DNA from 4 places in the Vibrio sp. 11986-1-5 genome. Region 4 is predicted to be linked to each of the others. Evidence: predicted binding sites of a transcription regulator. Region 4 holds the regulator's gene; each other region holds the start of a gene.
What was found. Region 4 encodes PurR, which represses purine synthesis genes. Its sites were predicted from a motif close to TNANGNAAACGTTTNCNTNA; they were not measured.
Positions count from the first base shown of each region.

Region 1: AACS00_RS06325 (phosphoribosylaminoimidazolesuccinocarboxamide synthase) is a predicted target of PurR. The motif match lies at 4,275-4,294, and genes of this name have one in related genera.
Region 2: purL (phosphoribosylformylglycinamidine synthase) is a predicted target of PurR. The motif match lies at 3,409-3,428, and genes of this name have one in related genera.
Region 3: glyA (serine hydroxymethyltransferase) is a predicted target of PurR. The motif match lies at 4,142-4,161, and genes of this name have one in related genera.

Region 1 is NZ_CAWNVW010000022.1:92,364-100,071, forward strand. It holds gene AACS00_RS06305 (SanA/YdcF family protein) at 1-153, opposite strand, end outside; gene AACS00_RS06310 (DUF3392 domain-containing protein) at 126-449, opposite strand; gene AACS00_RS06315 (NAD-dependent malic enzyme) at 551-2,239, opposite strand; gene AACS00_RS06320 (transporter) at 2,598-2,996, shown strand; gene AACS00_RS06325 (phosphoribosylaminoimidazolesuccinocarboxamide synthase) at 3,053-4,156, opposite strand; gene AACS00_RS06330 (SulA-like leucine-rich domain-containing protein) at 4,337-4,732, opposite strand; gene AACS00_RS06335 (hypothetical protein) at 4,999-5,184, opposite strand; gene AACS00_RS06340 (J domain-containing protein) at 5,338-6,348, opposite strand; gene AACS00_RS06345 (OmpA family protein) at 6,467-7,135, opposite strand; gene AACS00_RS06350 (DUF2786 domain-containing protein) at 7,373-7,708, opposite strand, start outside.
Region 2 is NZ_CAWNVW010000001.1:79,563-87,270, reverse strand. It holds gene AACS00_RS00420 (LysR family transcriptional regulator) at 1-375, shown strand, start outside; gene tadA (tRNA adenosine(34) deaminase TadA) at 500-1,006, shown strand; gene AACS00_RS00410 (hypothetical protein) at 1,111-1,242, opposite strand; gene mltF (membrane-bound lytic murein transglycosylase MltF) at 1,728-3,236, opposite strand; gene purL (phosphoribosylformylglycinamidine synthase) at 3,580-7,476, shown strand.
Region 3 is NZ_CAWNVW010000001.1:32,443-40,150, reverse strand. It holds gene AACS00_RS00180 (efflux RND transporter periplasmic adaptor subunit) at 1-67, shown strand, start outside; gene vexH (vibriobactin export RND transporter permease subunit VexH) at 67-3,177, shown strand; gene AACS00_RS00170 (YitT family protein) at 3,267-3,869, opposite strand; gene glyA (serine hydroxymethyltransferase) at 4,247-5,497, shown strand; gene lipA (lipoyl synthase) at 5,614-6,579, opposite strand; gene lipB (lipoyl(octanoyl) transferase LipB) at 6,576-7,238, opposite strand; gene ybeD (DUF493 family protein YbeD) at 7,443-7,708, opposite strand, start outside.
Region 4 is NZ_CAWNVW010000011.1:516,023-523,730, reverse strand. It holds gene mukF (chromosome partition protein MukF) at 1-272, opposite strand, end outside; gene cmoM (tRNA uridine 5-oxyacetic acid(34) methyltransferase CmoM) at 269-1,063, opposite strand; gene elyC (envelope biogenesis factor ElyC) at 1,179-1,985, shown strand; gene purR (HTH-type transcriptional repressor PurR) at 2,361-3,368, shown strand; cyclic di-GMP riboswitch class I at 3,570-3,652, shown strand; gene AACS00_RS05335 (TfoX/Sxy family DNA transformation protein) at 3,769-4,359, shown strand; gene AACS00_RS05330 (alpha/beta fold hydrolase) at 4,603-5,427, opposite strand; gene glgA (glycogen synthase GlgA) at 5,631-7,133, opposite strand; gene glgC (glucose-1-phosphate adenylyltransferase) at 7,087-7,708, opposite strand, start outside.

The sequences.
Region 1 (7,708 bases), on a different contig from region 4:
TTGTGTCTGCCAGCTTACCCAGCGGTCAATGGAAAAAATGACGGTCACTGCAATTAAGACAAGCAGTATCAGCAAAGCCACGCCGCGAAGAAACCAACGTAAAAGCGTTTTCAGTCGGCGAATCATTAAATTTGTCGGTTTTTTTGTGCCCATAAACCTATCACAATAAAACTGATCATGATGATACTAAACATCATGCCTCGCTCTAAGTTGGCCAGTGTGCGAGTTAAGTAAGGGCTGGCTTTGACAATCAGTAAACCATAGCCAAACGCATTGACGATAATAAAGACTAAAGTGCGGATAATAAAATGCTGGTTACGCATCAGGCGGCGTAGTAAGGCATTAACTTCTCCACCCAGCATCACCAACCAGCAGGCGATCAGCGCCATCGAGATTTCAGCGAGATAGGGGGCTAGATACTGACCGGCTGGGGCCAAAAAACTCATCATATCGGTACTCTAGTGATTAAAGCCTCGAAGCTGCTAACGTTGCACGACAAAACAGCGCAAACATTAACAGCTCCTATTAACGCTTTGTTCAACGGGACGGATTAAAAAGCGGTACGTTTGTAACGACGATAAGCAGGTTGCCAGAAATGCTGTTCAATGGCAACGTCCAAAGCTTCATCCGTAATTTCTAACGCAACACCTTGTTCTATCGCTTTTTTAGCAACAGCAAAGGCAATTTTCTTCGAGACAGAATGAATCGATTCTAGCGGAGGAAGAAGCGGCCCGTGACCATTAATCGCCAATGGTGAACAGAGTGATAAGGCTCGGCTCGATTCCATTAACATCTCATCGGTCACTCGTTTCGCTCCTACGGCGAGTACGCCTAAGCCAATCCCGGGGAAGATATAGCTGTTATTACACTGGGCAATCGCGTACGTCTTATCATCATGGATGACGGGAGCAAACGGGCTACCAGTGGCGACTAATGCTTCACCATTGGTCCAGTGAATAATATCGGCAGGCGTCGCTTCAACTCGACTCGTCGGATTAGAGAGAGGAAAAATAATCGGTCGAGGGCAATGCGCATGCATTTCTTTGATCACTTCCTCACTGAACAGACCCGGAGCACCGGAAACACCCACCAATACTGTTGGTTTGGCATGACGTACTACATCGACCAATGAGTAACCATTGCCTTCAGAAGTCCAATCTTGAGTATTGTCTTTTTTCTGTACCAGACGCTGTTGGAAATCAAGCAGATTCGGCATCCCTTCTTCTAATAGACCCCAACGATCGACCATGTAAACTTGTGAACGAGCTTGAGCATCAGAGATCCCTTCTGAGACCATCTGGGCAATAATCGCTTCGGCAATACCACAGCCAGCGGAGCCTGCACCTAAGAAGGTAATCCGTTGTTGTGATAATTGGCTACCAGCCGCTTTACACGCCGCCAGTAGCGAACCTACGGTGACCGCCGCGGTGCCTTGAATATCATCATTAAAGCAGCAAATGCGATTTTTGTAGCGTTCCAGCAGTGGCATGGCATTTTTTTGCGCAAAATCTTCAAATTGAATCAAAGCATCTGGCCAACGATGTTGTACCGCTTGGATAAAATCTTCGACAAAGTTATCGTATTCGGCTCCGGTGATCCGAGGATGACGCCAGCCCATGTACATCGGGTCTGCTAAGCGTTGTGGATTATTGGTACCGACATCCAATACGATAGGTAAGGTATAGGCTGGGCTGATTCCGCCACAAGCCGTGTAAAGTGATAATTTACCGATTGGAATGCCCATACCCCCAATCCCTTGGTCGCCAAGGCCAAGAATACGCTCACCATCGGTCACCACGATCACTTTAACGTTATGGTTTGCCGCGTTATTAAGCAGATCGTCGATACGATCTCGGTTAGCGTAAGAGATAAATAGCCCACGGCCACGGCGATAAATATTGGAGAAGTTTTCGCAGGCGGCGCCAACCGTTGGAGTGTAAATGATTGGCATCATCTCAGAGATATGATTTTGCACTAAACGGTAGAAGAGGGTTTCGTTTGTGTCTTGAATATTGCGCAGATAAATATGCTTATCCATATCACTTTCAAAGCTGCAATATTGTTGGTAGGCGCGAACGACTTGTTCTTGAATCGTTTCTGTTGATTCTGGAAGTAAGCCTTCCAAGTTAAAAGATGCACGCTCTTCGGCACTAAAGGCACTGCCTTTGTTCAATAAAGGGGTGCTAAGTAGCGCTGGACCAGCGTAAGGAATATAAAGCGGACGTTTATCGTTATTCATTTGGTGCCTATGTAGGGTAGGTGGGAACAGATGGTTAAAAATGATAGCGGCTTATCAGCTAAGTTGTAAATAGATAAGCCTTTACCTTTAAGTGATTATTTTCATTATAGACTCAATTGAAGTTTAAATCGGTCACCTTCGACCACTTTTGATTAGTAACCTTCTGTTGACGTGATAAATACGAAGAAGAAACATAGTGGGTTAAGGTTGTTTGTATCTTGTTAAAAGATTGGTGGTTTATATTCCAGTTAGGTGGGAATGCTTCGCATAAAAGATTGTTTTTATATATCGTATTGCTATATAAGTATTCCTGCATAATAGTAAGCGCGCTAGGATAGATTTTTACATTGAGGTAAACATGCAACAATCACAACGAGTTTCTGTCGTGTTTGATTATGCGAGCTTTTTAGGCGCATCGTGTACGAAACGATGGAATTTTTCTGAAATATTAGCCTCTTTTGCTCCCATCTTTGGTACCGTCTGGCAAGATACGGTTAAACAGAGTAAAACCCACGAAGAGCGGTTATGGGATTTGGCGTTCAGTACCTTATCTAGCCGTAGAAGTGATGAAGCCAATCTCATCGCATTGCTCAAGTTAGCAAAATCAGAAGGGATAGAAGAGCTCAAACTGATCATGCCTTATGCATTGGAACCAGCTCAGGTATCGTTGATCGAGAAAAGTGCTGAGGTTGTACTGCAGCCTGTTCAAGGGGATGAATTTTTGGTGACCATTACCCCATCTTCACCTACGATTTAACCTTTCTATCATTATCTGCACTCATCAATTCGATGATGAGTGCAGATAAAATGAGATTAAACAATTAAATCATAGTGTTCACGTAATATAGCAATGATCTCTTGTTTTGGGTTGCTGCTCAGTTTGATGGGGTGCCCAACAATTTTTTCTGCAATACTTAAATACGTGCGTGAAATATCCATCAACGCTTCTACTGGAAGTGCGTTATTTTTTGCCAACGCTTCGCGTTCTACCATGCGTTCTTTGTTGAGTAAAATATCTGGGTCGGGGAAGTAACTAAGTAAGAATTGACGGAAATCTTCTTTTGAATTTTCGACAATTTGTCCTTGCTGATAATATTTAGCATCCCAAATACGTGAAGAATCAGGCGTGCCGACTTCATCCATATAAATCAGTTTTTCTTGTCCGTTGGCATCTTTCACATAACCAAACTCAAACTTGGTATCGACAAACAGTTGTCCGATATTTTTTAGTGCTTCATTAATAACGTTAAAACCTTGCTTAAGCAGTGTTTCGTAAAGGTCGATATCAGCAGGGGTGGTGAAGTTAAATGCAGTAAAATTCTGTTCGATGTCGTGTCGAGTGATGTTAACGTCATCGGCTTCAGGAACACCAGGGATCCCAGTTAAAATGCCTTTGGTTGATGGCGTGATCAAAAGTTCAGGGAGTCGGCTATCTTTTTTCAATCCATCAGGAAGGGTAATGCCACAAAATTCGCGTTCACCTTTAGCGTAAGCACGCCACATCGAACCAGTGATGTATTGGCGGCAGATCGCTTCGATTTTAATCGGTTTGGCTTTTTGTACAATCCATACTAAAGGATGGGGAATATCGACGATGTGACTATCGGCTAACCCTTGTTGTTTGAAAAGGCTAAACCAATGGTTAGAAATAGCATTGAGCGCAGCGCCTTTACCTGGAACGCCTTTTAATCCTCCTTCGGCATGCCAAATACAATCGAAAGCAGAGATACGGTCACTGATCACCATAATCGCCAGTGGCGCATCTTTGGCAATCGGATAACCTTTTTCTTGGATCAATCGCTGGCTGTCTTGTTCAGTGAGCCAGTAAACCGAGCGGACTTTACCGCTGTGTACAGGCTGGTGAGTACGAATGGGGAGGTCGTCATTGACGGCAAGAACTTGATCAGCAAGGCTCATGAAACATTCCTATCTGGATTAAACAGCGTTGACAAGAAAGACCCTTTGGTCTGCAAACCGAACATTGGGTCTTGTTTATTGCACGCATCATACCAGAACTATTTTCTGTCGCCAGATAAAAAGCAAACGTTTGCTTTGATAGGGTATCGATAAACTCTGTGTCTGTTTTAAGTATGGTGACTAATGGAAGATCGGTGAGGTTTCATTCAGGAAAAAAACTTCACACTGGTGCAGCTTTGCCATCTGTTGTAAACGACGCTGATTAACTTTATCGATATTTGCCGAGGCAACAATGGCACTGGCATTACCCGATTTAATGGCTTTGATCACTGTGTCTATTTCAGAGTCGGAGTGTGAAGCCTTCATATGAATAATTTTATGACACTGAATCCGGTGCATACTTAATTGTTGATAGCGAGGACGTGGACATTGTGCTGTATAGAGAATCCATTGGCGTTGTTCGGATAACTGCGCCAAACGAGATAATATAGGATGATTGAGTTGTGGCACGCAGTGGCGATTGACCGAGCAAGAGTCATAAATAGTATCTGAATAATGGAAGGTCGTGTTAAGCATAATACTGTCCTCATATACATGCTGTATGAATACACAGTAATCTGGGTATGGATATTGATCAAGCAATAATTGTGTTTGTTTTTTGTCCATTATTGGTATTTAGCTAGGACTTTTATCCTAGATGATTGATAAATAAGCGGTTGTTTTTTGAACGAGAGAGTAAGCCAAAGATGTGAATTTGTGATCAAATTGGCAGTTTATGAAAGGAGGAGAGAGAACAAGCAAAATGTTATGGAACAAAAAAGCGCCCTGATGGCGCTTTAGGATTAGGACGCTTGGTGTATTTGTCGTTCACGGAAGGCAAGTTCATCAAGGTTGAATAATCTGACGTCCATTTTTGCCAGATCATGACAATTTGGACAAGAATAATGCGCTTTACCATCAATATATTCATGCTTGGTTAATTGGTTTGACAGTTTGCACCAATCGCACACACCGCTCACAGTAAACATCACTTTTGCCACCTTATTCTGTTTGGTGTTTAATCTGTGCAGATTATCGCACATGCTTAGTAATTAAGTTAAGTATCTGTTACTGAGTTTGCGATGCTAATCGTTTGCTTAGTGATTTATTTAGAAGGGGTTGCGATATGGTTGTTATAAATACTAACCTTTGTTTAACTTTTGAGTAATGATTTTTATTGCGCCGTTCAGGCGTTTCATCTCTTCTTCGCTGCCTTGCAGATCGGGATGATAGATCTTACTCAACTGCTTATAGCGCTGTTTGATGGTTTTTTCATCGGGTAATCGATGAGGGTGGAAACCGAGTAACGCACAGGCCAAAGAAAAAGTCTGATCGTGTTGATGATGGGTTTGCTGCTGTTGTTGTTTTTTAAACTCTTGATAGAGTTTATCAAGTTGACGTTTTTGTTGTTTAATGACGGCGGCTTGTTGTTGAAGTTGCTCTTTTTGCTCCAGATTCAATTGTTCAGCTTGATGCTGTTGTTTGGTTTTGATTGAACGGTAGAGAGACAAGATGCCCATAATTAACAATAGGCCAATTAAAACGAATAAAAAATCGCTCATCAACGACATCGTATGATCTTGAGTCTGGCGTTCTTGTAACGCCTTATCTTCGTCCTCGTTCCTTAAATCGTCCTGTTGCGCTTGTATTTCGAGATTTTGTAAGGCAATTAATTGATTGGCTCGGCGTTGATTGAATCGTTGTTGTAATAGCTCATTGTAGCGCTGTTCACCTAACGGATGACGATCGGCAATACTGTGATACCAAATTTCCGCCATGATCAAGGATTGCGGAATATATTCTCCTTGCTGATATAAACGCCCAATCGCTAAAGCGGCTTCAGCATCACCTAAGGTGGCTGATTTTGTATACCAAAGTAGGGCCTGAGTTGAATCAACAGGGTGGCCTAGCCCTTGTAAATAAGCGTCGGCTAGCGATGTCATAGCGGGTTGATAGCCGCGCTCCGCTGCTTGTAGAAACCAGTAGTAGGCTTGATCTGGCTGCTGCGTTTGTTGATAACTTAATGCTAATTGAAATTGTGCTTCAGGATTACCTAAACGAGCTTGTTGGCGAACTTCGTTGGTTTGTGCGACAAGAGGTGATGAACACACCAAGGTGAAGAACAGCAGTAACCAGGGTGATAAAAGGTGCATGCTTAGCGTGTCCTAATGAGTTGAAGTTGGAGTAACAGCATCGCCAGTAATAAGAAAAAGGCCCAATGATAGGCCTTTTAAGTATACTCTTGTTCACTCAACTTGCCTTGTTGAAGGTTTATTTTAGCGGCAAAATTTGAATGTCTACCCTGCGGTTACAAGCACGACCTTCCACGGTACTGTTAGTACAAATTGGGAAGCGAGAACCATTGCCTCGCGCAATAGCGCGTCCCGGAGCGACACCTTGCGACAATAAGAAGCTGCGTACTGACTCAGCACGACGTTCTGATAGCACTTGGTTAGTGGTATCCCCACCAGTACTATCGGTATGTCCATCAATCACTAAACTTGTGTCTGGATATTCAACAAGAATTTTGGCTACACCGCGTAGTGTACGATGAATACTTGAGTCGAGCTGATAAGAGTTGGTTTGGAAACCGATGCCGTTTTCCATACGCAATAAAAGTTGGTTGTCGCCGACACGTTGAACTTGTACGCCTGAATGAAGTAACTCTTCTCGTAAAGCGGCTTCTTGTTGATCAAAATAGTAACCGACGCCACCCCCGACAGCAGCTCCACCCGTCGCACCAATTAAAGCGCGTTGACGACGCTGCTTCGCGTTATCTCCGGTAGCCAAACCTGCTGCCGCACCCGCTACGGCACCAATTAATGCTCCACGAGTGGCTGCATTCGTTTCTGTTTCGCCCGTTGTAGCATTTTGCCTTTGTGTAGCCGCACAGCCAGATAATGTGATGACCAATGCCATCGCCAAAGTAATTTTTTTCAATGTTTTCTCTCCGTGTTGGCAGTATGAGTTTATTTCCGCTGATATGCTGCACTAAGTAATTAAGCTTTATAACCTTAAAATATTCAAGCTTTACTCTGGGTCAATCAATAGTTAGGACGATAGGGAAGACGTTTCTGTCCACTGGAGTTTGAAATAAACAAAACTTATCGAATAAAGTCAATCCATCGAGCTAAATTTTACATTTGTATCACTTGATTGCCGCTAATACGTGCAAGGCTATTTCAGTCGTTTTGGCGCTTGTGCTCCATCAATCGGCCGATTAACGGAAACTTTACGGCCTTTCTTGAGTCCGACTTCATAATCTGCAGTGATGTTTTTCATCGCATCACGTAGCTGTTGCTTAAAGGTTTCTCGATCAATATTTTCGAACTCTTTATCAATGTAACTGTTGATTTTATTCATCGAGTTTTCATCGGGGGTAATGGTTGGTAATTTTTCTAGTGCGCCTTCTACCCAACCTGATAGGAATGAATTGACGCGCCGCGAAACTTCAGTCGCAGGTGTTCCACTGCCTGCAAAACTGTTGCGAAACTGCCCAGTCTGTTCATTCAT
Region 2 (7,708 bases), on a different contig from region 4:
GCCAGTCAGGCCTATTTAGCACAATATGGTACTCCCTATGCTTTATCTGAATTAACGCGTCACTCTTGTTTGATTGGTACCCACGATCATTGGCGATTTAAGGAAAATAAGCAATCAAGAAGCATCAAAGTGAGTGGTCGAATTCGCTGCAGTAGTGGCATGGTGCTGCTTGATGCTGCGTTGAAGGGGATGGGGCTGGCGCAATTACCCGATTACTATGTCACTGAACACCTCGCACAAGGAAAGTTGATCGAAGTGTTGGCAACTTTTCAAGATGATCGCGAGGGGGTATGGGCGCTGTATCCACAAAATCGCCACTTATCAACCAAGGTTCGTTTGTTGGTTGACCATCTAACTCAGCATTTATCGCTTTAAGCTTACCGGATAAAGCGGTTAACGATATACTTTCTATCCCTTTTCTATTTGATGAGAGCGATAGCGGCTTACTTACCGCAAGGCTAAATAGTTTGGGTATTATTATTGGTATAAAGAGGCATTTATGAACGACAGTTCCTCCTTGTTTTCCCAACAAGATGAAGACTTTATGCGCCGAGCGATAGCGCTTGCAGCGAAGGCCGAAGCGGAAGGCGAGGTACCCGTCGGGGCGGTATTAGTCAAAGATGGTCAAGTGATCGCTGAGGGTTGGAATCGCTCGATTGGTGAACATGATGCAACGGCTCATGCTGAGATCCAAGTGCTGCGTCAAGCCGGGCAAGCTTTGCAAAACTATCGTTTATTAGATACCACCTTGTATGTCACCTTAGAACCGTGTCCAATGTGTGCAGGTGCTTTGCTCCATAGCCGAGTGGCACGTATTGTTTATGGTGCGCCGGATCTCAAAGCCGGAGCCGCAGGAACGGTACTGAATTTATTTGCTAGCCAAGCGGCTTATCATTACGCGGTGGTTGAAAAAGGCCTATTAGCTGATGAATGTCGGGTGCAACTGCAAGCTTTTTTTAAGCGTCGGCGACAAGAAATAAAAGCTCAAAAAGAACAACAAAAATAAAGGTAAGATCAAGAATGGTAATGAACTCGGTGGCTAAGAAGGATATGGGCAAACATCTACCACTTGATTCAGTCTTTATAGAGTAGATGTTTGCTGGTCTCTGATCAGTCTATCAGTTGCACGAACGCACGATGACGAGCGAGCACTTTCTTCTTTGTGTTTGCCAGCATACGGCGGCGGCGATTGGCTGATACTGCTTTGTTCAGGAGTTTTGATTGACGTTTTCGCTTCAACATAAACACCCTCCTATTATTATAAAAATAATCAAACTTACCGAACCCTTCCCACTGTAAGTGGCAGCCATGTGGATCGACTTTTTTCATGGATGCTATGACTTGAAGTGGTTAGGGTAGATTACCTCAGTCTTTTTTCATCAGGTTGATGTGACACAAAGTAATCAGATAAGGGCCTAACGATCCTCACCTGTGCTAGATTAAGCATTTATCCCCTTCCTATTTAAAGCAGCGGTGTTGGCTACGTTCGTTTACCCCAATCACATCGTTTGCCTATGCTCATGGGGATTCACTCACTTGCCGCCTACCTACAACTTCAAGTCGTTTGGGTATAGCAAGGTAGGGATAAAGTGTATCAATACTTTATTACCGTTAAATTTCACACTAGATATTTATGGTTTTTAGATATAAAAATCAAGAGATTTTATTAGCGAGCAGCAAATTTTGTTGGGTAGATGATGGAAAAATCGGTGCTCGCTAATGGTTATTTATTCGTTATCTGCGTTGTTCTCATCACTCTCATCCACAACGTCTTCTGGACCGATAGTAATCACTAACAAATCATCAATCCCAAGATCGGTATCACTACTATGATGTGGATCCATATGGCCGATGATGCTTTGGTAATAGCGACGGATGTTTTCCACATAAGCGCGAGCTTCATCTCCACGAGCATAGCCATAACGCGTCTGAGAGAAATAGCGTTGCTGACGCAAAAGAGGTAAGCGATCTTTGACATCAACCCATGAATCTGGCGATCCACCTTGTTGGCGAGTAAGACGACGAGCATCCATCATATGCCCATAGCCAATATTATAGGAAGCCAATGCAAACCAGATTTTTTCATGTTGTGGAATACTGTCTGGAATCCGTGCGACCATTCTGCGTAGATATTCGACGCCACCTTGAATCGATTGTTCTGCATCGAGTCGATTAGTTACTCCAACACTGCGCGCCGTTGGTAAGGTGAGCATCATCATGCCGCGAACGCCAGTTGGCGAGCGAGCAATCGGATTCCAGTGTGACTCCTGATAAGCCACCGCAGCAATTAAACGCCAATCAAATTCTTCTGAATATTTTTGAAACAGCGGCGCCCATTTAGGTAAGCGTGTTTCCAACGCGCGAATAAAGGCGCGAGTATCCACATAATCAAAGTTACCAATGTGGCCGATGTATTTTTCTTCTAAAGAGGCCAAACCTCCGGATTGTTTGAGATTACCGAAAAATTCTATCATTAACGCATATAAACTTTCATCATCAGAACGCCGCATAAACCAAGAAATCGGCTGGTCCTCGGTCATTTCAAAAGCCATTGCGATATCTGGATAAATACGCTGTGAGAGTGAGATTTCTACTGAGTCCGCCATCGTAAACAGCAGTTCACCTTTAGAGACCTGTTTTAATAGCTCACTCACATCACTATTATTATCAATCTCGTATTGAAAGTCAGGATAACGCTCGGCAACGCTGGCTAATGTCGTAGTAAAATGAGAATCGTTGACGATTTTAAAAATAGGTTGCTGATCATGCTCCGCCAACAGTTCATCTTGTCTGGCGATTAACTGACTAATATTACGAGGTCGCCATTGGCCCGGCTTGTATACCACCTGTTGTGATACATAATAGTAAGCAGGTCCTGCGCGGTACTCTTTTAAGCGTTGTTCAGATTGGCTTAACCCTGCGGCAATAATATCTATCTCGCCATTTTTTAAAGCAGGAAAGAGACTCGATGTACGGTAGGCGGGTTTCATTTCTAACCGTACTCCCAGCTCACGAGCAAACTCTCTTGCTAATTCGTAATCAAGGCCAGCAGGACCATCAGGTCCGATAAAATAGGACAGTTGATTATTTAACGTGCCGACACGCAGCACGCCTCTCTCACGGATTTTTTCTAGCTCGCTTTGTGGCTCAGAGTCAATTTGGCAGCCGTTGAGAACGAGCATGGTTAATGCTAGCCATAGCGCGCGATAGAAAAACGTGAAAGAAAATGGGGTCATTGATTGGTGATCTCTTACATCTGGTTATGTCTTTATACCAAACCTGAGGTGTTGAAGGCAAAGCTTATACACCATCGCTCTAGAATAGGAACTTAACATTCTTATTTCTCTAGACTTATTGATCAGCCTTGTCGACGGCCGAATGAGGGCTAGTGCAAAATATACGAAAAAATGGCGCAAACGGTTGCTTTTGGTGTTACGTCACAAAAAGAAATCCTCTATAATGCCCTCGCAGTAATGAGTCGACATTGGTATTTGTTTATCCATTCATAGATAACCATTTGTTATCTAATGAACTTATCCCAATTTCATCTTAATCACTTGTATATAGAGACCTAAGCTCATGAGAATTTTGCGTGGCTCCCCAGCGCTTTCTGAATTTCGGATTCAAAAACTGCTCGAAACGTGTCGTCAACAAAACCTACCAATCACTGGTATCTACGCTGAGTTTATGCATTTTGCTGATCTTAATGCTCAACTCGACAGCGCAGAACAGAGTAAATTGCAACAATTACTCACTTACGGCCCAACAATTCAAGAGCACCAGCCACAAGGTCTACTGTTGTTAGTTACGCCACGTCCAGGCACCATCTCTCCTTGGTCTTCTAAAGCCACTGACATTGCTCACAATTGTGGTTTAGGCAAAATTAAGCGCTTAGAGCGTGGCACGGCTTATTATATTGATAGTCAGAGCCCACTGACTGAGGCTCAAAAAACTGAACTAAGTCACTTACTTCATGATCGGATGATGGAAGTGGTATTCAGTGATTTAGAGTCGGCGAGAGCCTTGTTTACTGTCGCTGAACCAGCACCGTTGTCACAAGTTGATATCCTCACTGGCGGCCGCTCTGCGCTTGAACAAGCAAACGTTTCCCTTGGTTTGGCATTAGCCGAAGATGAAATTGACTATTTAGTCGAGAGTTTTACTCGTTTAGGTCGTAACCCGAATGACATTGAACTAATGATGTTTGCGCAAGCTAACTCTGAACATTGTCGCCATAAAATCTTTAATGCCGATTGGACCATTGATGGTGTAGAACAACCAAAGTCGCTGTTCAAGATGATCAAAAATACCTTTGAAGTTACCCCTGATCACGTCCTTTCTGCTTATAAAGATAACGCTGCCGTTATGACGGGGTCTAAAGTTGGTCGTTTCTTCCCTGATCCCGATTCTCGTCAATACACTTATCATCATGAAGATGCCCATATCTTGATGAAAGTCGAAACGCATAACCACCCAACGGCTATTTCACCATGGCCGGGTGCGGCAACGGGGTCGGGCGGTGAGATCCGTGATGAAGGCGCAACAGGCATCGGTGGTAAACCGAAGGCTGGATTGGTTGGTTTTAGTGTATCTAACCTACGTATTCCTGGGTTTGTTCAACCGTGGGAAAGTGATTTTGGTAAGCCAAGTCGGATTGTCACCGCGTTAGACATTATGCTCGAAGGCCCGCTAGGCGGCGCGGCGTTTAATAATGAGTTTGGTCGTCCTAACTTATTGGGCTATTTCCGAACCTATGAAGAGCAAGTGATCTCACATGCGGGACAAGAGGTTCGTGGTTACCATAAACCGATTATGATCGCTGGTGGGATGGGCAATATTCGCGCAGATCATGTGCAGAAAAAAGTGATCCCTGTTGGTGCGCAGTTAATTGTGCTGGGTGGCCCAGCGATGAATATTGGACTTGGTGGTGGTGCGGCATCCTCTATGGCATCGGGTCAATCAGCAGAAGATTTGGATTTTGCTTCTGTACAACGTGAAAATCCGGAAATGGAACGTCGCTGCCAAGAGGTTATCGACCGCTGTTGGCAAATGGGGGACGCTAACCCGATTGCCTTTATTCATGATGTTGGGGCGGGGGGGATTTCTAATGCCCTTCCTGAGTTAGTCAATGATGGTGATCGCGGCGGTAAATTCCAACTTCGTGATGTGCCCAACGATGAACCAGGGATGAGTCCACTAGAAATCTGGTGTAATGAATCTCAAGAACGTTACGTGTTAGCGGTTGCTCCAGAAAACATGCCAGTGTTTGAGGCGATTTGTAAACGTGAACGCGCCCCTTATGCGGTGGTTGGCGAAGCGACTCAAGAGCGCCATTTAACCCTTGAAGATAGCCATTTCGATAATACACCGATTGATATGCCGATGGATATTTTGCTGGGCAAACCACCGAAAATGCATCGTCAAGCCACTACACAACAAGTACAAAGTCCGGCTTTAGACCGCTCTAATATTGAGATGAATGACGCTATTAATCGTGTCCTACGTCTGCCTGCGGTCGCAGAGAAGACCTTCTTAATCACCATTGGTGATCGTTCAGTCACTGGGCTGGTAGCGCGTGATCAGATGGTGGGTCCTTGGCAGGTACCAGTAGCAAACTGTGCAGTAACCGCGGCCAGTTACGACACTTATCATGGTGAAGCGATGTCCATGGGCGAGCGTACGCCAGTTGCGTTGCTCGATTTTGCTGCCTCTGCACGCTTGGCGGTTGGTGAAGCGATCACCAACATTGCCGCCACACATATTGGTGATATTAAACATATTAAGCTGTCTGCTAACTGGATGTCGCCAGCAGGGCATCCCGGTGAGGATGCCGGGCTTTACGTTGCAGTGAAAGCGGTCGGTGAAGAACTCTGTCCTGCATTGGGATTAACCATTCCCGTCGGTAAAGACTCCATGTCAATGAAAACCCAATGGCAAGATGAGCAGGGACAATCTCAATCGGTGACGTCACCATTATCGCTAGTGATTACCGCTTTTGCTCGGGTGGAAGATGTGCGCAAAACCATCACTCCTCAGTTGAGAACCGATAAAGGTGAAACAAGCTTAGTTCTGATTGATTTGGGCAATGGTAAAAATCGCCTTGGTGCAACAGCGCTGGCTCAAGTTTACAAGCAGCTAGGCGATAAGCCTGCAGATGTTGATAACGCTGCGCAGTTAAAAGGTTTTTATAACGCGGTTCAAACGCTGGTCGCCCAGCAACAAGTACTTGCTTATCACGATAAGGGCGATGGTGGTTTACTGGTTACGCTAGCAGAAATGGCCTTTGCTGGGCATTGTGGTATTGAAGCCAATATTGCGCCATTAGGGGATGACAACTTAGCGATTCTGTTTAATGAGGAACTTGGGGCAGTATTACAGATACGCAATGACGATCTGGATTCAGTATTGACCACCTTAGCGAATCATGGATTACAAGCCTGTTGCCATGTGATTGGTACGGTAACGGACTCGGATACTCTACGTATTACTTCCGATCAGCAAGTCGTGGTTGAACGTAACCGCACCCAACTACGCACTATTTGGGCAGAAATGACCCATAAAATGCAGGCATTGCGTGATAACCCACGCTGCGCTGATCAAGAGTTTGCGGCTAAGCAAGATAACCTTGATCCAGGTTTACATGCCGAGTTAACGTTTGATGTCCAACAAGACATAGCGGCACCGTATATTGCGAAGGGAAGCAAACCCAATATGGCTATCTTGCGTGAGCAAGGCGTCAACTCGCATGTGGAAATGGCCGCTGCTTTTGATCGCGCTGGCTTTAATGCCGTTGATATCCACATGAGTGATATTTTAACGGGGCAAGTTGCTCTTGATGAGTACCATGGTTTGGTCGCTTGTGGCGGCTTCTCTTACGGAGATGTGCTAGGCGCTGGTGAGGGGTGGGCCAAGTCGGTCTTGTTTAACCCCCAAGCACGTGAGCAGTTTGAGCGATTCTTCCAGCGTCAAGATACCTTTTCACTTGGTGTCTGTAATGGTTGTCAAATGCTGTCTAATTTGAAAACCTTGATTCCGGGCGCTGAATTGTGGCCACGGTTTGTTCGCAATGAATCTGAGCGCTTTGAGGCACGTTTTAGTTTGGTGGAAATTCAACCGTCACCGTCACTGTTTTTTGATCAGATGGTAGGGTCACGGATGCCGATTGTCGTTTCTCACGGTGAAGGCCGAGTAGAAGTGCGTGATAGCCATCATTTAGATGCGATAGAGCAATCTGGTACCGTTGCGCTGCGCTTTGTGGATAATCATGGTCAAGCGACTCAACAATACCCAAATAACCCTAATGGTTCGCCTAATGCGATTACTGGCTTAACGACTCAAGATGGCCGAGTGACGATCATGATGCCGCATCCTGAGCGAGTATTCCGTACCGTTGCCAACTCATGGCATCCTGATCATTGGGGAGAAAATGGTCCTTGGATGCGTATGTTCCAAAATGCGCGTAAAAACCTCGGTTAAGTCCCCTCTTTAAACGGAGCGAGGTTCGCTCCTTAATATCTCATCAAGCCGCGGTTCCTCTGCGGCTTGATGCTATCGAATGAGCGTAAAATTTTGCAAAAAAAGCGGAAAAATAGTGAAATTTGTGCTCTAATGCCGCGCTTACCAAGGGATGGTGTTCAATATATTCAGCGGCTGAGCCCGTCGGCTCTAAGCGCGATTAACGTTGATGAGTAATCCCTTCTTCTTCCCT
Region 3 (7,708 bases), on a different contig from region 4:
GCGTGATGGGCTAAGCGTGAGGGAAGTTACTGCTGACGGTCAACCGGTTAAGAAAGGCGCACAATAATGTTGTTATCAGATATTTCAGTAAAACGCCCCATTGCGGCGGTGGTATTAAGTTTATTATTGTGTGTTTTTGGTTTGGTTTCTTTTTCTAAACTGTCTGTACGTGAAATGCCGGATATTGAAAGCCCTGTCGTATCAATTTCGACGCGATACAGCGGTGCTTCTGCGACCATTATTGAAAGTCAAATCACTTCAGTACTTGAAGACCAATTGGCCGGGATCAGTGGTATAGATGAAATTAGTTCAACTACTCGTAATGGCATGTCACGGATTACTGTCACCTTTAAGCTTGGTTACGATTTGAATGAAGGCGTGAGCGATATTCGTGATGCTGTTGCGCGAGCAAAACGATCACTACCAGAGCAAGCGGACGATCCACAAGTGTTTAAGAATAATGGTTCGGGTGAAGCCTCGGTATACATTAACTTAAGCTCATCCAATATGGATCGTACTCAGCTTACCGATTATATCGATCGGGTTTTAGTTGATAGGTTTAGCTTGATCAGTGGCGTTAGCTCGGTGGATATTTCTGGCGGCTTATATAAAGTCATGTACGTTCGTCTTAATCCAGAACAAATGGCCGGACGCGGTATCACCACCACCGATATTACTAATGCATTGCGGCGAGAAAACATTGAAAGCCCTGGGGGACAAGTTCGTAATGATTCTACAGTCATGTCAGTACGTACGGCGAGAAGCTATCAAAGCGAAGAGGATTTTCAGTCACTAGTGATTAAACAAGCCAGTGACAATACGCCGATCTATTTACGCGACGTAGCGGACGTCTTTATTGGTGCAGAAAATGAAAACTCGACCTTTAAAAGTGATGGGGTGGTCAATGTCAGCATGGGGATAATTCCTCAATCTGATGCTAACCCGTTGGAAGTTGCCGCTCGAATTCATCAAGAGGTTGATCGTGTCCAACAGTTTTTGCCCGAAGGAACTCGATTAGCGATTGATTACGACTCAACGGTGTTTATCGAGCGTTCGATTGAAGAAGTTTATAGCACGCTGTTTATTACTGGCGGGTTGGTGGTACTGGTACTGTATATTTTTATTGGTCAAGCTCGTGCTACTTTAATCCCTGCAGTGACTGTACCAGTTTCATTGATATCTTCGCTGATTGCCGCCTATTATTTTGGTTTTTCGATTAATTTGATCACGTTAATGGCGTTAATTTTAGCTATTGGATTGGTCGTTGATGATGCCATTGTGGTGATGGAGAATATCTATCATCATATTGAGCAGGGAGATAAACCCTTACTGGCCGCTTATAAAGGGGCGCAGGAAGTTGGGTTTGCGGTGATTGCTACCACACTGGTTTTAGTGATGGTTTTTTTACCGATCTCGTTTATGGATGGCATGGTAGGGCTACTCTTCACTGAATTTTCGGTGCTGCTAGCAATGTCCGTGATTTTCTCTTCCTTAATTGCTTTAACCCTGACGCCAGTGTTGAGCAGCAAAATTTTACGCGCCAATGTTAAACCAAACCGTTTTAATCGCTTGGTCGATAAATTGTTTGCTCGATTAGAAGCTAATTATCGCCGTGCTTTACAATTGGCTTTACGGATAAAGTGGGCCGCACCGTTAGTGATTATGGCTTGTGTCGGGGGCAGCTATGCGCTTAATCAACAGGTTCCCGCTCAGTTAACCCCTTCCGAAGATCGCGGCGTGATTTTTGCCTTTGTGCGTGGTGCTGATGCGACCAGTTATAACCGCATGGCAGCCAATATGGATTTGGTCGAGTCACGATTAATGCCATTACTCGGTCAAGGTTTTTTAAAGTCTTTCAGTATCCAGTCGCCAGCGTTTGGTGGTAACGCTGGGGATCAAACGGGTTTTGTGATTATGATTCTGGATGATTGGAATGAGCGCGATATCACCGCTCAACAAGCCTTGAATCATATACGACAAGCGTTGGCGGGGATTCCTGATGTGCGTGTGTTCCCATTTATGCCGGGGTTTCGAGGCGGGTCTAGTGAACCGGTGCAGTTTGTTCTTGGCGGCTCCGATTATGAAGAGCTACAACAATGGACTGAAGTACTTAAACAGCGTGCAACAGAATCACAGATGATGACTGGTGTTGACAGTAACTATTCAGAGAAAACGCCAGAACTGGTTGTTTCGGTTGATCGTCAGCGTGCCGCTGAACTCGGTATCAGTGTGCAAGAGATTTCCAATACCTTAGAAGTGATGCTCGGTGGACAAAAGGTGACAACCTTTGTCGAGCGAGGGGAAGAATACGATGTGTATTTACGTGGTGACGAAAATCGCTTCAATAACGCTTCGGATTTGAGTCAGATCTATTTGCGAACAGCATCAGGGGAGCTAGTGACCTTAGACACCTTGACCCATATTGAGGAGGTTGCATCCTCGATTCGTTTAGCGCGCTACAATAAGCAAAAAGCGATCACTATGACGGCTAACCTTGCCGAGGGGTATACCTTAGGCCAAGCACTCGACTTTTTGGATAAGACAGCTCAAGAGATATTACCGAGTGACATCACCGTCAGTTACTCTGGGGAGTCAAAAGATTTTCGGGAAAATCAATCCAGCGTTGCGATTGTCTTTGCATTAGCTTTGCTAGTCGCCTATTTGGTCTTGGCGGCGCAATTTGAAAGCTTTATTAATCCGTTAGTGGTGATGTTTACTGTGCCTATGGGGGTGTTCGGTGGATTTGTCGGGCTATTTGTCATGGGGCAGGGGATGAACATTTATAGCCAAATAGGGATGATCATGCTGATCGGTATGGTGACGAAAAATGGTATTCTGATTGTTGAATTTGCCAACCAGTTGCGCGATCGAGGTTATGAATTCGAGAAAGCCATTATTGATGCTTCTGCGCGACGTCTACGGCCGATTCTGATGACGGCGTTCACCACATTGGCTGGAGCGATACCCCTGATTTTATCGACAGGGGCGGGCTATGAAAGTCGAGTCTCGGTAGGGACCGTGATTTTCTTTGGGATGGCGTTTGCGTCATTGGTGACATTATTTGTTATTCCAGCGATGTATCGATTGATTTCACAAACGACGCGTTCACCGGGGCACGTGGCGGCTGAACTGGATAAAGCGATCAGTCATGATGTGAAATCACGCGCGACCCATTAGTCAATGACGAACGCTGTTTCGATTTGCGTATAAAAAAACGCCTTAAACCGATATTGGCTTAAGGCGTTTTTCATGGCTAGCACTTAGATTTAAGGCTGATAAGTAACGTTATAGCGAGTAGGCTTATGATTCATACTCAGCACTAGATTCAAGATAATCGCCCCAAAAATAGACAACAACACCGTACTTGGACTGATAAAGAACAAAGAAGCACTCAGTATTAATCCGTCGATCACCATCTGTACATGGCCTGCAGGTATTGCATACCTATCTTGTATCGCTAAACAGAGGACATTAAAACCGCCTAAACTCGCGCGATGACGAAAAAGAATCAGCATGCCAAGGCCCATTAATAGTCCGCCCGCCAGTGCGCAATAAAATGGATCTATTTCGCTGAGGGTAATGAACATGGCCAAATGATCAGTAAAAATCGAGACTAATGCCCCGCATAACGCGCTATTGATAGCAAATCGACCGCCGAAACGACGCCAAGCTAATAAATAAAATGGACTATTAGCCATAAAATACAGCCAGCCAAATGACCAAGGCAAAAAGTGGGTCATCAGCAGTGCTAATCCAGCAGTTCCGCCAGTCAGTAGTTCTCCAGCTTGGAGAAAAAACACGCCTTGCGCGACTAAGAACGTTCCAGTCAGCATGGCGATTATATCTTCTTTGTGGGTGTGTTTATCCATTGCTACAGCTCAAAAGATCAATCGGATTAGAGGGAATAGTTGCGCGCTATAGTAATGAAAAGTGGCGATTTTCGGTAGCATACAGGCAGAAATTAAGGTAGATCTATGTCATGAGCGTTTTACAGGCTGTAAAGCGTAACATTGACACTTAAGCGATAGGTTCACGTTCAGCGGACTATTATCGTTAGTCATGATGAAAAAACTGCATGATATTTTATGTAATTTACGCTTTATGAGACACGTTAAATTAGGTAGAATGCGCGCCGTTAGGGTGACGAAAACGTTTGCGTTGGGTCATTGTGTGGTTTTTATGCCCAAAAGATACTAAGTCGTTTGGGGATAGCTAATTTCAGATAAATCTGAGTCAGGAGATACAGATGCTTAAGCGTGATATGAATATCGCTGATTACGATGCGGAGTTATTCGCAGCAATCCAAGAAGAAACGCTTCGTCAAGAAGAACACATCGAGCTTATTGCTTCAGAAAACTACACTAGCTCACGGGTTATGGAAGCACAAGGCTCTCAGCTCACCAACAAATACGCTGAAGGTTACCCAGGTAAACGTTATTACGGCGGTTGTGAATACGTTGATAAAGCCGAAGCATTAGCTATTGACCGTGCTTGTCAGCTATTTGGTTGTGAGTACGCTAACGTTCAGCCTCACTCTGGTTCTCAGGCTAACAGTGCCGTTTATATGGCGTTACTTAACCCAGGCGATACCGTATTAGGCATGAGTCTCGCTCATGGTGGTCATTTAACTCATGGCTCTCCAGTTAACTTTTCGGGTAAACACTATAATGTTATCCCATACGGTATTGATGAAAGCGGTAAGATCAATTACGAAGAGATGGAAGCATTAGCTCTTGAGCACAAGCCGAAGATGATTATTGGTGGTTTCTCGGCTTATTCACAAATCGTTGATTGGAAACGGATGCGTGAGATTGCCGATAAAGTTGACGCTTACTTTTTTGTCGATATGGCGCACGTTGCTGGTTTGATTGCGGCGGGAGTTTATCCAACTCCGCTCCCTTATGCGCATGTGGTGACCACGACGACGCATAAAACGTTAGCTGGCCCTCGTGGCGGTTTGATTTTGTCCAATGCGGGCGAAGAGATGTACAAAAAGCTTAACTCGGCGGTTTTCCCGGGTGGCCAAGGTGGGCCATTAATGCATGTTATTGCGGCGAAAGCGGTAGCATTTAAAGAAGCAATGGAGCCTGAGTTTAAAGAGTACCAAGCTCGCGTGGTAAAAAATGCCAAAGCGATGGTGGCTCAATTCCAAGAACGCGGTTACAAGATTGTTTCTAACAGCACTGAAAATCACCTGTTTTTAGTTGATCTGATTGATAAAGGGATTACTGGTAAAGAAGCCGATGCCGCACTGGGTGCAGCGAATATCACCGTGAATAAAAACTCGGTACCTAACGATCCTCGTAGCCCATTTGTAACCTCGGGTATTCGTATTGGAACACCAGCGATCACACGTCGTGGATTTACTGAGCAAGATGCACAAGATTTGGCAAACTGGATGTGTGACGTATTAGATAACGCCAACGATCAAGCGGTTATTGAAGCGACTAAACAGAAAGTGTTAGCGATTTGTCAACGCTTACCGGTTTACGCTTAATACTTTGTCATAGTAGATAAAATGGCCCGCTGTGCGGGCCATTTTTTTATAACGCAATCATTAATCAGCGGAGGGATAGGCTCTACTGCTGATAACCGTATAGATTCGCGATAGGGTTATTTGACTTCTAAGCCCTTAGCCTGCAAATCCGCATGATAAGATGAGCGGACAAAAGGTCCACAGGCAGCATGGGTAAAGCCAAGCTCAAGAGCGATCTCTTTTAGCTCATCAAACTCTTCAGGTGGCACGTAGCGCTCAACCGGTAGATGGTGACGACTTGGTGCTAAATACTGACCTAATGTCAGCATTGTTACGCCATGCTCTCGTAAATCTTTTAAAACTTGGATGATCTCTTCTTTGGTTTCACCTAAGCCCATCATGATACCTGATTTGGTTGGGATATCAGGATGTTGCTCTTTAAACTTACGCAGCAATTCTAAAGACCATTTATAGTTTGCCCCAGGGCGCGCTTTACGGTACAGGCGTGGAGCTGTTTCTAGGTTATGGTTAAGCACATCTGGCGGATTATCTTTGAGTTTTTCTAGCGCAATGTCCATCCGGCCTCGAAAGTCAGGGACTAAAGTTTCAATTCGAATTCCTGGATTTAAAGCACGAATTTCACGATTACAGTTGGCAAAATGTTCAGCGCCACCATCGCGTAAGTCATCGCGGTCGACCGAAGTGATCACGACATACTTGAGCTTCATATCACGAATGGTTTCAGCGAGTTTTTTCGGCTCTGCGCCATCAACGGCATTTGGACGTCCATGGGCTACATCACAAAATGGGCAGCGTCGAGTACAAATAGCACCAAGGATCATAAACGTAGCGGTGCCATGATTAAAGCACTCCGCCAAGTTGGGGCAAGACGCTTCTTCACAGACAGAGTGAAGATTATTTTTACGCATCGCGGCTTTAATTTCTTGTATACGCTGGCTATCGGCAGGGAGTTTAATCTTCATCCACGATGGCTTACGTAGCACTTCTTTTTGCTCAACCGGCATGTTTTTCACCGGAATCAGTGCCATTTTATCAGCGTCACGATATTTAACGCCTTTTTCCATTTGAATTGGTTTGCTCATGCTATTTTACCTATAAAAGGTGCTTCTGTGCTGAATTCGACTTGTTGATAACCGAATAAACGGACAAGCTCTTGGATCATTTGCTGTTCAATTTCTGGTAAGTTGTCTGGCCCACCTAAATCACAGACTTGTACCATTTCCATGCCTTGATAGCCACAAGGGTTAATGCGCAGAAAAGGAGAAAGATCCATATTGACGTTAAGGGCAAGACCGTGAAATGAACAGCCTTTACGAATACGTAAACCTAGCGAGCATATTTTCTTTCCATCGACATAGACACCCGGAGCGTCTGGGCGAGCGGCAGAATCAATATGGTAGGTTTTTAAGGTGTCTATCACGAGTTGTTCAATACGTGTGACTAATTCTCGAACGCCGAGTTTTTTGCGTCTTAAATTAATCAATACATAAGCAACTAATTGACCTGGGCCATGGTAAGTCACTTGACCTCCACGATCACTCTGTACGATCGGGATATTTCCTGGATTGAGAAGATGCTCAGCTTTGCCTGTTTGACCTTGGGTAAAAACGGGATGGTGTTCAACAAGCCATATTTCATCGGCCGTTTGTTCATCACGTTGATCGGTAAACTGATGCATGGCTTGCCAAACAGGCAAATAATCTTGTCTACCCAGTCGCCTGATAACAAGCGGATTATCCATTGTCGTTGTCCACCAGTGATATATAAAGTTTTTTGATTATAAACATCTTAGGCGTTTTGAACTACTCATCTCGGGGATTTTTTTAACCTCATTTTTTCTATGAGTAATTTAAGGTAATGAAAAATAAAAAAAAGCAGCGTAATGCTGCTTTAAAAATAATGTATAACAATTAAAATTTTTTTGATATTTCGCTGCAACTTAATGTTACAGAACCATACGAACGATCTCGATATCGCCTAGTTCTTTATACAGTGTTTCTACTTGCTCAATCGACGTCGCCGTGATGGTCACAGAAACTGAATGGTAGTTGCCTTTGCCACTTGGTTTAACTCGTGGACTATAGTCACCAGGAGCATGGCGCTGAATCACTTCTAACACAAGTTCTGGTAACTCAGGTTTCGCATGGCCCATAACTTTGTAAGTAAAAGAACAAGGAAACTCTAAAAGATCTTTTAATTTTGCATCAGAGT
Region 4 (7,708 bases):
AAACGCTGTTTAACCAGTTCATTAATAGCATTATTAGCCCGAAATGCAGAGACTTCACCCGTTTCAGTAAATAGGCGGCTAACAATTGCAAATGCATCATGCAATTCTCCTTCACCTAATTCTTCATCGAATTTTTCATGGCTCAATACAGCAATCGCTATTAAAAACGCCAGCCGTTCAGCAGGTAAGTTCAAAGAAAAATCGTGCTGCTTCACCCAACTGACGAGTTCATCAATCGGTTGTTCAGTCGCATTGTGAGTCATATCACTCATTGTTCTTCCTGTGGTTGTTTCCTAGCCCAAACATGGATGTAGCGTCCTAAAGATAGATAAGGCTCTTGGCGGCAAAATTGTTGCTCTAATGCCAACAGGTCTGCAAACTCAAACTCGCCCATATTGGCCATATTGCCGATATAGTCACTAAAGCAGCGAATACCTGACTTACCCATGATTTGATATCCAGCATGTTCAATCCACTGATATACATCAGCGGGGATCAGCCCTTTTTGTGGCTGTAATTTAAATCGTTTACGATGTGGCATGCCATTTAAAATATGTGGAATATTGCCACATACCGCATTTTTATAAACTAAGCCATGTTGGTTGTAAAACATCACCGAGACAATACCGCCGGGACGTACCAGTGTTAATAACTGCTGTAAAGCCTCTTGGGGATCGGTCAACCATTCCATCACTGCATGAAATAAAATGATATCAACGGGCTCCGTCAAGTGTTGCTGCACAGCTTGTACCGAGGAATGCACAAAGCGAAACCTCTCTAATAACCCTTGGCCAGTCACTTCTTGTTTGGCCAAATCGAGCATCTCTTGCGAAAGATCACATAATGTAATCTGATGACCAAGCCTCGCGAGTTTTTGCGACATTTGCGCAAGGCCACCGCCCGCATCCAAAACATGCAGTGGTGTTGTTTGGCCGTTAAAATGGGTCAAAATTTGCGTGAGATCATCCCAAACAATGACTTGACGAATCTCGCCTTTGTCAGAGCCGTAAATATTTTTTGCAAATTTGTGGGCAATATCGTCGAAATTGCGATCTTCAGTCACAGTAGCTTGAGTTATGATAATAAATCGTGCTGCTATTCTGTCATAGGAATGGCAGGAATAAAGGACCTTTCGCTGATTTTATTATCAAGTGCTGTTTTTTCGGACTATTTAATCTATGTTTGAGCTGAAAAAAATCGTTTCTTCTCTACTGATGCCATTACCAGCGCTGCTGTTGATTGGTTTTATCGGCTTAATGCTGATTATGTTTACCGCTAAGCGTAAAACTGGTTGCCTAGTAGTATTGTTTTCTTTGTCCAGTTTATTCGCCATTTCTTTTCAACCAATCTCCAGTCAGTTATTGATGCCTTTGGAGCGTCAGTACAGCGCTTTTTTACCAGTTGAAGGTACTATCGATTACGTAATGGTACTAGGTAATGGTCATGTCGTTGATGATAGCATTCCACCAACCTCAGAACTCACTCGAGCCGCTTTAATGCGTCTGACGGAAGGTATTCGTGTCATGCGAATGTATCCCGGTTCAAAACTTATCTTGTCCGGCTATACAGGAGGTAGTGAAATTAGCCATGCACGTATGTTGGCTAAAGTTGCGCTGGCGCTTGGTGTTGCTAAATCGGACATTATTTTGCTTGAAACCGCGCAAGATACGTGGGAAGAAGCGAGACAAGCAGCGGCTTTTGTTCAGCAGCGCACTTTAGTTCTGGTCACTTCGGCCAGTCACATGACCCGAGCAATCAATGAGTTTCAATCTGCTGGGCTAAACCCAATCCCAGCACCAACCAATTATCTAGCTCAAACTAATATCAGCCAAGCTTGGGATAAATATACCCCAAGAGCGCTCTATTTAGAGCAAACTGAACGATATTGGTATGAAACCATGGGGCTCATTTGGCAAACGATGCGCGACTGGGTCACTCATGAACCTAAGTTGCCTGAATCAAAACCTATGATAGAGGGTAACTGATTTTCTCGTTATCAGTCGAAAAGTGGTGGTGTGCACAACTTGATAAACATTGTACCTATTTAGCATTAAATGGAAGGATTATGGGCCGAATTTGATTGCGAGTTACTGCGTTGCAGTCTAGAATCTTGCTGGTTATCAACAAGATTAAATGTAACCAATAGGCCGCTATTTAACAGCGGTTTTTGTGTTTTTATTACTTTTAGGCTGACGTTAGCCTATACCCGAATCATGAGACTTTGCATAAAGGGCAGCTCCGGTAATACCCTTGGCAAACCTCTCGTCTATCACACTCCCTAGTAGGATGATTGCATTTTCGGGCACACAACTACTGCTCCAGTTGTCTCAACACCGAGCAGTCATCGACAGGATAATTTTATGGCTACGATTAAAGACGTTGCACGCCTAGCGGGCGTATCAACAACAACCGTATCTCATGTCATCAATAAAACTCGTTTTGTGGCAGAAACCACCCAAGAAAAAGTCTTGGACGCTGTTAAACAGCTGAATTATGCACCGAGCGCGGTCGCACGCAGCTTAAAATGTAATACAACGCGTACAATCGGTATGCTAGTGACTCAATCAACCAACTTATTTTTTTCTGAAGTAATCGATGGGGTTGAAAGTTATTGTTACCGCCAAGGCTACACACTCATTCTCTGTAATACTGGTGGTATCTACGAGAAACAGCGTGATTATATTCGCATGCTTGCTGAAAAGCGGGTCGACGGTATGTTGGTCATGTGCTCCGATTTAACGGAAGAGTTACTTGAGATGTTAGACAGTCATCCCTCCATCCCTAAAGTTATTATGGATTGGGGCCCACAAACGTCACAAGCGGATAAAATCATTGATAACTCTGAAGAAGGGGGTTATCTGGCTACAAAATATTTGATCGAAAATGGGCACACTGAAATCGCTTGTCTAAGCGGTCACTTTGTTAAAGCCGCCTGTCAGGAGCGTATTGCCGGTTTTCGTCGTGCCATGGCAGAAGCTAACCTAACCGTTAAAGAAGATTGGATCTTAGAAGGTAACTTCGAATGCGATACTGCCGTTCTGGCCGCGGATAAAATCATTGCGATGGATACACGCCCTACTGCGGTGTTTTGCTTTAATGACACCATGGCATTAGGCTTAATCAGCCGTTTACAGCAACGTGGCGTACGCGTACCAGACGATATGTCTGTTATTGGTTATGACAATATTGAGTTAGCTGAATATTTTTCTCCACCACTGACCACTGTGCACCAACCTAAACGCCGTGTAGGTAAAAATGCCTTTGAAATATTGTTAGAACGTATTAAAGATAAAGAACATGAGAGACGTATTTTTGAAATGCACCCAGAAATCGTTGAGCGTGATTCAGTCAAAAAACTCACTAATTAATAGATAAGCACTTCATTACCCCATCATAAATCACAAGCTCCAATCATAACTCTAGGCTATGATTGGAGCTATTAATACCCAAACCATTCACACTACCAATGAAATAAAAGGCATACTAGTGATGACTGAGTGTGATACTTATTCAATGATTTGTTTATTTTATACATCCACGTTATACTATTTTGTCAATAATGAAACGTGTCACGCACAGGGCAAACCATCTGAAAAGATGGGACGCAAAGCCTCCGGCCTAAACCAAAGTGGTAGGTAGCGGGGTTGCCGATGACAAAATAGCCAAAAGAAGAAGTCAACTCCCCTTACTATTATGCTTTTTGACTTTTTGCTATTTTCTCGGACCTGATTTTGCTGGCGAATTGCTTAATACACCGAGAATAACAGCATGGATAAACCCGTATTAAAAGATTCAATGCGACTATTCGAACTGCTTGGCCAGGTCAAGTCGCGCTCAATGTTTGGTGGCTTCGGGATTTTTGTCGATGACACCATGTTCGCTTTAGTTGTCAATAATCAACTGCATCTTCGAGCTGACGATGAATCGGTCAAAGTTTTTTCCGCAAGAGGCTATCTGCCCTATGTTTATAAAAAACGGGGCTTTCCTGTGGTGACTAAATACTTTGCGTTACCTGATACCTGTTGGCTTAATCCAAACTATATCTTGCAAGAAGCAACCACTGCATTACGCCATGCAAAAGCTGAGCGAGAGCAACAAGAGCAAACGAAACCCACTCGCTTAAAAGACCTGCCTAACTTGCGCTTAGCGACTGAACGGATGCTTAAAAAAGCAGGTATTCACTCCGTTGATCAGTTACAACAAGCTGGTTCTGTTGCGGCTTATCAAGCAATTAGACAAAGTCACTCATCGGATGTCAGTGTAGAACTATTGTGGGCATTAGAAGGGGCAATTGAAGGTAAACACTGGTCGGTTATCCCCCCAAGCCGCCGAGAAGAACTGAAAAAAAGCCTATTCTAATTCAGATACCTAGCCCGCTAGCCAGTCAGGCGTAGCGGGCATATTGATCCGTAATCACTTACCCTGATAGATATTATAGCCGTTTGAAATTCATCATTTCGGTATCATTGACACGACTTGAATGGACAAAACTGCAAGCCATCCCCTTCCATCGCTATCGTTATAAATCAACAACATAATAAAACTAGGGCAACTAAACCTAGCTGCCTCACAATCGTATTCTTCTATTAGCAAATGGAGAAATTAAAGCACAGAATGAGATAAAGTGGTTGGTGTGCTTTGCCGCTGGATAAATTGAATCGACAGCTGGTTAAACAACTCCGGTTGTTCGACATTACAAACATGCCCACAGTTTGGAAGCTCCAACAGCTCACTTTGCCGATGAGCGGCGACCATTTCACGTACTGGGCGAATAAACATGTAATCACGCTCTCCCATTAAATACAACGTCGGAATAGGCAATTCTCTATCTTTAAAATAACGCATTAATGGATTCACTTCGGCAGTCAACGTAAACCAACGTTTAAATTCTTGCTGACACAATTTTTTAGCTTCTCGAACAAACAAATGACGAGACTCTTTCTGACTGCGTTGTGGCATCACAATGTAAGCAAACAGACGATATAACCACATATAGGGGATGAGATGTTTACTTAAATGACCGAGCTTAACTAATAGTTGCGAACGAATATTCAAGCGAGTAACCGCCCCACCTAATACCATAGAGCGAACTCGCTGAGCAGATAATTCGGCAATATTACGCACGATGATCGTGCCCAAAGACATCCCGACAAAATGAGCTGAAGCTATTTTCAAGTGATCCAGTACTTTGAGGACGTCGATGGTCACCGTTTTAAAAGTATATCGATTAGTAATCAGATCTTTGATAATACGATGAGATTTTCCGTGACCGCGTAAATCAATCAATAACAAGTTAAAATGCTGTTTGTACGCTTTGATCTGTTTAAACCAAATAGATGAGCTTCCGCCAGCGCCATGCACAAACACCACCCATTCTCGGCTAGTTGGGTGTGGATAGACTTTATGGAACAGTAAAGATTGAGACATGGATACCACAGAAAATCAAAATCATTGATACTGAGAGATTAGCATATTTTAGTGTCAAAAATCGTTTTTGAGTTGTAAAAAACTATTGTGAGTAGACCGATGAGGAAACGCTCCCCATCGGTACAGAAGAACATAATTCAGAAAAGGAATAATAGGCTATCCGCTCACCAAGCACTTGTATGCACTTCTAGCCTTTACTCGCATTAGTCAAAAATAGCTAAGCGATACATTTTTATATATTCAAGGGCAGACTCGCGCCAGCCAAAATCTTTGCTCATCGCTCGTATTTGAACATTGAGCATCTCTTCTGGTTGCTGTAGATAAAATAGTAATGCTCTTTGCATTGTGATCAATAATGCTGAAGGCGATGGCTCTTGAAAACCAAATCCCGTCGCTTGCTGCGGATACTTATCATAATCTTGTACGGTATCTTTTAAACCGCCGACCTCTCGTACAATAGGTAAAGTACCATAAGCCATACTGTAGATTTGGTTTAGTCCACAAGCTTCAAACTCTGAAGGCATCAGGAAAAAATCCGCTCCAGCCTCGACTAAATGGGCAAGACGATTACTGTAAGTCTCAACGAACCCTAACCTATCAGGGTGATGTGCTGCCATTTTATGTAATGCTGCCGCAATTTCCGGTTCACCAGTACCGACGATCACCACTTGTACCTGATTGCGTAAAAACGACTCAAGAATAGGCAATAAATAATGAAACCCTTTTTGATGAGTCAAACGACAAACCATACCAAACAGAGGCGTAGCGACTTGTGGTAAATTTAACTCTTGTTGTAAGGCCAATTTACTGGCTGATTTTCCAAGAGTCAGTGATTGGCGCTCAGCATGATAAGTCTGAGGAATATACCGATCTGTTAGAGGGCTCCATTCAGAATAATCGCATCCATTGACAATACCATGTAAATCTCGTGCTCGACGTACAAAATCATCCACTAATCCATGAGAACCTAACGGCGTCAATAATTCAGAAGCATAGTTAGGACTCACTGCATTGATCTTATCGGCAAAAGCGATACCAGCGCGTAGCATACTAACATGATCATTCCCGTACTGTAGAAACTCCATCCCAGAGAGATTTAACTCAGGGATAACTTCCAATTGGTAATAAGAAAAAATACCTTTGAAAATGGCATTATGAATGGTCAGTACTGACTTGACCCCGAAAAAATAAGGATCTTCACGATAGCGAGTTTTTAATAAAAACGGCACTAAACCCGTGTGCCAATCATTGGCATGAATGATGGTGGGTTTTATGTTCAGCTTGGGCAAAATATCCAAGCTTGCCGCCGAGAAAAAGCCAAAACGTTCACCATTATCTGCGTAAGCTTGATTGTGTTCCGCATACATTTCTGGTCGGTCAAAATAAGCGTCACAATCAACCAGATAAACCACAACGCCGTCCAGCTCACCTTGCCTAACTTGATAGCGGGTATGGGGCCAATGGGTTAACTCGGTTTCAAGTATAACGGGAAAATCCATTTTATTTGGAATTGAACGATAAGCAGGTAGCACAATGGCTACCTGATGACCTAACTCCTGTAATGCTTTTGGTAAAGCTTTCGCGACATCAGCTAAACCACCGCTCTTCACTAAACCTTCTGCTTCGGATACAACAAACCAAATATTCATTTTTTCAAGATTAGAATCCAACTTTCGTTCCTTTTTCGATGACCACAATGCCTTCATCAGAGACGTGGAAGCGCTGCCTATCTAATTGTAGATCTTCTCCAATCACCGTTCCTGGGGCAATCTCAACATCTTTATCAATGATGGTGCGCTTAATTGTACAACCTGCACCAATTTTAACATCACCGAGAATAATCGATTCACTGATCCATGAGCCTGCACCAATATTCGTTCGAAAGCCTAGCACGGATTTATAAATTTTTGCGCCTTGAATATAACTTCCCGCCGAAATTAAACTATCGGTGATACAAACCTTTTTCTCGCCTTCATTGACAAAGGTCGCCGGTGGTAACGGTGGATAATGAGTATGTAAAGGCCAACTGCGGTTATAAAGAGAAAATGGTGCATCTTTTTGCAATAAATCCATATGAGCAGACCAATAAGACTCTATCGTTCCGACATCACGCCAGTAGGCTTCGCCCTTCTCACCTTTGATTTTATTGGTTGAGAAATCATAAACGAAGACCTCGCCCTGCGGAAACATTTTAGGGATGATATCTTTGCCAAAATCGTGGCTTGATTGCTCATTAGCAGCATCTTCACGAAGTTCACGGCATAATGTTTCAGTATCAAAA